2 regions of the Variovorax sp. 278MFTsu5.1 genome follow, and region 2 is predicted to be linked to the other one. Evidence: riboswitches for the same ligand, from Rfam matches in the RefSeq annotation. Region 2 holds a riboswitch; the other holds the start of a gene.

Region 1 (3,396 bases), 1.0 Mb from region 2:
GCGAGGCCGGCACCCCCGCCGTTTGGGGCGATGCGGCCGACCCGGCGGTGCTGATCCAGGCGCACATCGCACGCGCCCGCGTGCTGGTGGTGGCCACGCCCGACGCCATGAACGTGCGGCAGATGATGGAAACCGCGCACACGCTCAATCCGGCGATCCAGACGGTGATTCGCAGCCACAACGAGCAGGAGGCCCGGCTGCTCACGCAGGAAACCTCCGCCACCGTGTTCCTCGGCGAGCACGAACTGGCCCAGGCCATGGCCCGCGACGTGGTCCAGCGCGCGGTGTCGATGGCGGTGCCGGCCTGAAGTCCGGTCAGGCCGGCCCGGTTCAGAGGTCTTCTATCACCAGCGTGCGGTAGCGCTGGGCGATGGAGTAGGGCACGGTGCGCACCAGCTCCATCATCTGCTCGGCCGCCGCGCCGTCCTTGGTCCTGACGAGCAGCCCGGTGTGGCCCTCGCGCGCCAGCTTGGCGTAGGCGCGCACGGTTGCCGCGTCGGTGCCGGCGGACGGCAGCGGATCGTCGGCGATCCTCACCGTGGGCACGATCTCGCTGAGCACGGTCTCGGCGGGGAGCAGGTAGACCTCGTCGCCGCTGACGCCCTTTTCGATCAGCCGGTGGCCGATGCGGTCGGCATCTTCCGCGCTCGGGAACATCACCATCGAGTAGCCGGTGGGGTAGAAGGCGCCACCGATGCTCGAGCGCATGCGGGGTTCAAGGGTGAAGTGCTTCATGCTGCCTCCTGGTTCTTGTGGAAGTCCCTGGATACAACATTAGGTCGCACCCGCAGGGGCCTCTGTAGGAGAACCCCGAAAGCTCTGTCAACCGCCCGCCTTCCTGGCCTGTTCAATTCATTCAGCAGTCAGCAAGCAACGCCATCCTCGCTCCATGCCTTCTCCCAGAAACATCGCACTCACCGTCCACGAGCTGGAGGAGGGGGAGTTCTACTGGGTGCTGATGGAGGCCGTGGAGGGCTCTCCCGGCGACACCACCCATGTCTACGTGCCCCTGGAGGCTGCCCACGAGCCCTACGCCACCTATTCGAACGCGCTGGTGGCGGGCGTGGCCATGATGCGGCGGCTGTTCGGGCCCGACGGCAAGCCGGCCTCCTGAGCCTGGCGGCCGGCTTCGGGGCCGGCCCCCGAGGGGCGCTACCTATAATCCCGCCGTTCCGGTTCGGCAGTTTTCATTGGTTACTCGCCGTTCCGGACCACACGGTTCGAAGGTGCCCCGCACGCCATCCATCTGATCGACGGCGACGGGGTTAAACGGGAAGCAGGTGAGCCGCGCCGTCGTTCTCTCTGGAGATCGATGGACGCGCCGATTCCTGCGCTGCCCCCGCAACGGTCAGCGGATTTGGAACCCCTCGGGCTCGTGCCTCCTCGATTGGCACGGGCAGCCACTGCGCTTGGGCGTGGGAAGGCGAGGGCTTCCGCCACTGCGTGCATCCAACAGCACGCAGTGGCACTCCGCAAGCCCGGATACCGGCCTTCGCAACCGCCTTCGGACGCTGCGGGAGTGCGTGTCCGGGCCAGCCGCCTACCGCGCCCGCCGCGGGCCGCCGCAGCCCTTTCGCCTCTTCCGCCACGTCCTTCAACGGTCAGGAGCCTGCGGGGACGCAGGCTGGAGGAGAGGTTTCATGGGTCATGCGTCGCGAGGGAGCGATCGCAGAAGAGCGTCGCTACAACGGCTGCGACGCTGGGCGCGGTTTTCAGGTCTTTCGAGTCTTTCACTGGGTTGGGGGCTCGCCGTGGGCCCCTGTGCGGCGGTCTTCGCGCAGACGCCCGACGGCCAGACGCTCAAGCCCATCCAGGTGGACGCCGAGCGTCACACGCCGCTGGCCATCGACGAGCCCACGCAGACCGGCAGCCGCCTCGGCCTCACGCCGCTGGAGACGCCGGCCAGCGTCGAGGTGCTGACGGGCGACACCATCCGTGCGCGTGGCGACGTCTCGGTGATCGACGCCGTCACCCGCGCCACCGGCATCACCGGCTCGCCCGGCCCCGGCAATGGCGGTACCGCACTGGGAGCGCGCGGCTTCCTGGGCCATGGCTCGGTGATGCAGCTCTTCGACGGCACGCGCCTGTACGCGGGCGCGGGCACCGTCACCTTTCCCTTCGACACCTGGTCGGCCGACCGCATCGAGGTGCTGCGCGGCGCAGCCTCGGTGATGTACGGCGAGGGCGCCATCGGCGGGGCGATCAACGTGGTGCCTAGGAAGCCCACGAAGGGCCCGATCCGCAACGAGGCGCTGGTTTCCGTGGGCTCCGATGCCACCCGCCAGGTCGCCTTCGGCAGCGGCGGGACGATCAACGACAGGCTCTCCTACCGCTTCGACATCAGCCAGCGCAACACCGACGGCTTCATGCAGCGTGGCGAGGCCGAGAGCCTGGCCGTGAGCGCGGCCGTGCGGCTGGACGTGTCGCCGCAGCTGCAGTTCACGCTCTCGCACGACGAGGGCCGCCAGTCGCCGCAGCGCTACTACGGCGTACCGCTGATCGATGGCCGCCTCGGCAGCCAGACCCTGCGCCAGAACTTCAACGTGGACGACGCCGAGATCAAGTACCGCGACAAGTGGACCCGCCTCGACGCCCAGTGGACGCCCAATGACGCCGTGACGGTGCGCAACCAGCTCTACCGGCTGGAGAGCAAGCGCCACTGGCGCAACAGCGAAACCTACACCTACAGCGCCACCACCCGGCGCGTGACGCGCGGCGACTACCTGGAGATCGGCCACGACCAGGAGCAGATCGGCAACCGCACCGACGCCACCTTCAGGCATGGCCTCTTCGGCCTGGCCAACCAGGTGCTCGTGGGCTTCGACGTAAACCGCATCGACTTCACGCACATCAACGACTCGCCCTACGGCGGCCGCTCGGTGGTCGACCCCTTCGTCTTCAGCCCCGGCTACTACGCCTCGCCCGTGGCCTACACGCCGCGCTACAAGACCAAGACCAGCACCTACGCCTTCTTCGCCGAGGACAAGCTGGCCTTCAGCCAGCAGTGGTCGCTGGTGGGCAGCCTGCGCTGGGACCACGCGAAGATCGCGCGCACCGACCTGCAGAACGCCGCCAACAACTTCGGCAAGACCTTCGAGTACGCCACCGGCCGCCTCGGCGTGGTCTACGCGCCCGACGCCTCGCAGTCGTTCTACGCCCAGGTGGCGCGCGCGGCCGATCCGCTGGGCTCGCTGGTGACCACCTCGGCCTCGCAGGCGGCCTTCGACCTCAGCACCGGCAGGCAGGTCGAGGTCGGCTACAAGCGCCAGCTCGCGGACAACCGCGGTGCCTGGACGGTGGCGGCCTACCGCATCGAGAAGAACAAGCTGCTCTCGCGCGACGCCATCGACCCCACCGTCACCCAACAGGTTGGCAAGCAGTCTTCCGAAGGCATCG
Region 2 (3,396 bases):
GCGTTGCGATGCAGCGTGATCTCGTACATCGAGCCCGCGTTGGCCGAGCGCGCCACGAAATACGCGATGACGCTCGCGGCCATCAGCGGCAGCATGACTTGGTAGCTCAGCGTCATCTCGAAGATCATCAATATCGCCATCAGCGGCGCCTGCGTGGCGCCCGCCAGGAACGCGCCCATGCCGACGATGGCGTAGGCGAAAGGCGCCGAGCTCGCCGCTGGCCACAGCGCCTGCACACCCTGGCCGAAGAGCGCGCCGATCATGCAGCCGAAGAAGAGCGCGGGCGTGAACACGCCGCCCACCGCGCCCGAGCCCGCCGTTGCCATGGTGGCGACCGCTTTGGCGAGCAGCACCATCGCGATCAGCGTCCATGCCCACGGCGTGTGCAGCACCGAATTGACCACGCTGTAGCCGTTGCCCCAGACCTCCGGCATCGGCACCGACACCGCGCCCATGACGAGCCCGCCCAGCGCCAGCCGCCACGGCAGCGCGAGCGGCAGCCGCGAGAACAGCGCCCGGCTGCCCTGCAGCGCACGCAGGAAGCCCACCGCCGCGAAGCCCAGCAGCACGCCGAGCACGCAGAACAGCACGACCTCGGTGCCGTGGATCTCCGGGAACGGCGGCATCCTGTAAGGCGGCTGGTAGCCCGGAAGCGCCCGCATCGCGACGTTGGCGACCACCGACGCGATGATGATCGGCCCCACGCTCTCCATCGCGATGGAGCCCAGCACGATCTCCGCGACGAAGAAGGCGCCCGCGATGGGCGCGTTGTAGGCTGCAGTGAGGCCGGCCGCCGCGCCGCAGGCCACCAGCAGCCGCAGCCGTTCGGCCGGGAAGCGGAACACCCGTCCCAGCAGCGAGGAAGCCAGCGCCGCCAGTTGCACCATCGAGCCCTCGCGCCCGATCGAGCCGCCGGTGCCGATGCTCACCAGCGACGACGCGCTGCGCGCCAGCGTCTGCGCCACCGGGATGCGCCCGTCGCCGAGGACGATGGCTTCCATGTAGTCCGACGTGGCGCTGCGCGAAGCCACGCGCCTGGCCAGCACCAGCAGCAGCCCCGCCACCAGACCGCCGAGCGTGGGGCAGGCGATGCGTGCCCACCATGGCAGTTGCCTGGCCATTGCCACGAGCCCTTCGCCAGGCCCCAGCACCAGATGCTCGAAGGCCAGCAGCGCCGCGCGGAAGAATTCGGTCGCCAGCGTCCCCAGCAGCCCCGCCACGATGGACCACAGCAGCATCGACTGCCAGCCCGACACACCGAAGAGACGCTGCAGCGCCGAACGCAGATTCAGGAAGACCGAGGCGGGCTGCATCATGGCCGTCGATGTTAGCGGTGCCGCAACTTTCGACTTAAGCCCCGTTGGCCAGCGCATAAAATCACCGCCGTTGGTGCTCGCGCCGTGGTTCGCACGGCGCAGTTCAACGGGAAGCAGGAGTGAACGCCCCGGTTCTTGCCGGAACAAGGCCGAAGCCGCCTGCGCTGCCCCCGCAACGGTCAAGCAGACGGTGCCGCAAGGCGCCAACCCCTTTCCATCGAAGCCACTGGATGCCCTGAAACAGGCGTCTGGGAAGGCGGCAAGGAGTCGTTCTGCCAGCCCGGATACCGGCCAACAAGGCGGCTGCCGCATGCGTCGAAGATGAATGACGAACGCATGCGCGGCCATTGCGCCCAGGCGCCGGCGGGGAGGCCGGCCAGGGGTATTGACGTTCGTTCGCTTGATCCATGATTTCCCGTGTTTGCTCTTTTCGCGGCCGCGCTCCTGCGCGCCGCTTCCGCCACGCCTGCCTGCCGCTGGCGCTGGTTTCCGCCTTCGGCGGGCTGGCCCATGCGCAGGAGGCTTCCACCCTGCGCGAGACGGTGGTCACCGCCAACCGCACCCCGCAGGCGTTGTCGGAGCTCGTGGGAGACGTCTCCATCGTCGACAGCAACGCCATCGAGCGCAGCGGCGCGACCGGCGTGGCCGACCTGCTCTCGCGCCTGCCCGGCATCGAGATCTCGCGCTCCGGCGGCGTGGGCAACACCACCAGCCTCTTCATCCGCGGCGCCGAGACGCGGTTCACAGCCGTGTATCTCGATGGTGTGCGCATCGACTCGCAATCGACCGGCGGCGCCGGCTGGGAGGGCATCCCACTGTCGCAGATCGACCGCATCGAGGTGCTGCGCGGCCCGGCCGCCGCGGTCTACGGCTCCGACGCCGTGGGCGGCGTGATCCAGCTCTTCACCAGGCGAGGAGAAGAGGGCGTGTCGCCCTACGCCGGCATCGGCTTCGGCAGCAAGGGGCTGCGCAGGATCGAAGGCGGCGTGAGCGGCAAGTCGGGCCTCTTCGACTATTCCTTCGGCGCCGCGCATGAGGAGAGCAAGGGCTACAACGTGCAGCCCGTGAGCAAGCGCAACGTGACCAAGGACGGCTTCACCAGCCCCGACCGCGACGGCTACAACAGCACCTCGGGCAACGCGAAGCTGGGCTTCCAGATCACGCCCGACCAGCGCATCGAGGCCACGCTGCTTTCCAGCGACATCAAAGCCGGCTACGACGCCACGGTGTCCTACAGGACCAGGCTGCCGTTCCTGTTCGCCAACGACATCTCGAGCAACACGCTGCAGACCGCCGGCCTGAGCTGGTCGGCCAGGTGGAACGACGTCTACAGCACCCGCGTGCAGGTGACCGACTCGCAGCAGGTCTACAAGACGCAGCCTTCGTTCTACCGCACCGAAACCCGGCTGCGCGGCTACCTGTTCCAGAACGAATTCCGCTTCGGCCCGCACCTCGTCACCGCCACGCTCGAGCGCCGCGAAGACGCCCTGGAGAACGCTCCCACAACCACCTCGAAGCTGCTCGCGCGCGACCGCTCGCAGGACGCCGTCTCGCTGGGCTACGGCTTCGTGAAGGGCCCGCACTCGCTGCAGCTGCACGTGCGCCACGACAAGGACAGCGAATTCGGCGGCAAGACCACCGGCAGCGCGGCCTACGGCTACGCCATCACGCCGACGCTGCGCTTCACGGCGTCGGCAGGCACCGCCTTCCGCGTGCCCACGCTGTACCAGCGCTTCAGCGAATACGGCCTGGCCACGCTCAAGCCCGAATCGAGCCGCAACCTCGAGCTGGGCTTGCAGTACACCGAGGGTGCGACCCAGCTGGGCGTGGTGGCCTACGCCAACCGCGTGCAGAACCTGATCGTGTTCGACGGCTCGGCCAAGGGCTGCGCATCGTCCTTCGGCTGCTACGCCAGCACCGCCCGCGCGCGCTACCAGGGCGTCACGCTCTCGGGCAGCCACCGCATCGGCGACGTCACGCTGCGCGGCTCCTTCGACTTCCAGGACCCGCGCGACCTCGCCACCCACAACCTGTTGGCGCGCCGCGCTCAGCGCCACGCCACCCTGGGCGCCGACTGGCG

What was found. A riboswitch is a leader RNA that binds a small molecule or an ion and turns the genes downstream of it on or off. The one in region 2 is predicted to bind cobalamin.
Region 1: another riboswitch for cobalamin. It lies ahead of ABL844_RS13245 (TonB-dependent receptor); the one in region 2 lies ahead of ABL844_RS18080 (TonB-dependent receptor domain-containing protein).

What each region holds. Positions count from the first base shown of each region.
Region 1 is NZ_CP157622.1:2,849,746-2,853,141, forward strand. Features, by position in the region: gene ybaL (YbaL family putative K(+) efflux transporter) at 1-308, shown strand, start outside; gene ABL844_RS13235 (hypothetical protein) at 331-735, opposite strand; gene ABL844_RS13240 (hypothetical protein) at 890-1,114, shown strand; cobalamin riboswitch at 1,208-1,509, shown strand; gene ABL844_RS13245 (TonB-dependent receptor) at 1,752-3,396, shown strand, end outside.
Region 2 is NZ_CP157622.1:3,885,623-3,889,018, reverse strand. Features, by position in the region: gene ABL844_RS18085 (ClcB-like voltage-gated chloride channel protein) at 1-1,316, opposite strand, end outside; cobalamin riboswitch at 1,371-1,627, shown strand; gene ABL844_RS18080 (TonB-dependent receptor domain-containing protein) at 1,724-3,396, shown strand, end outside.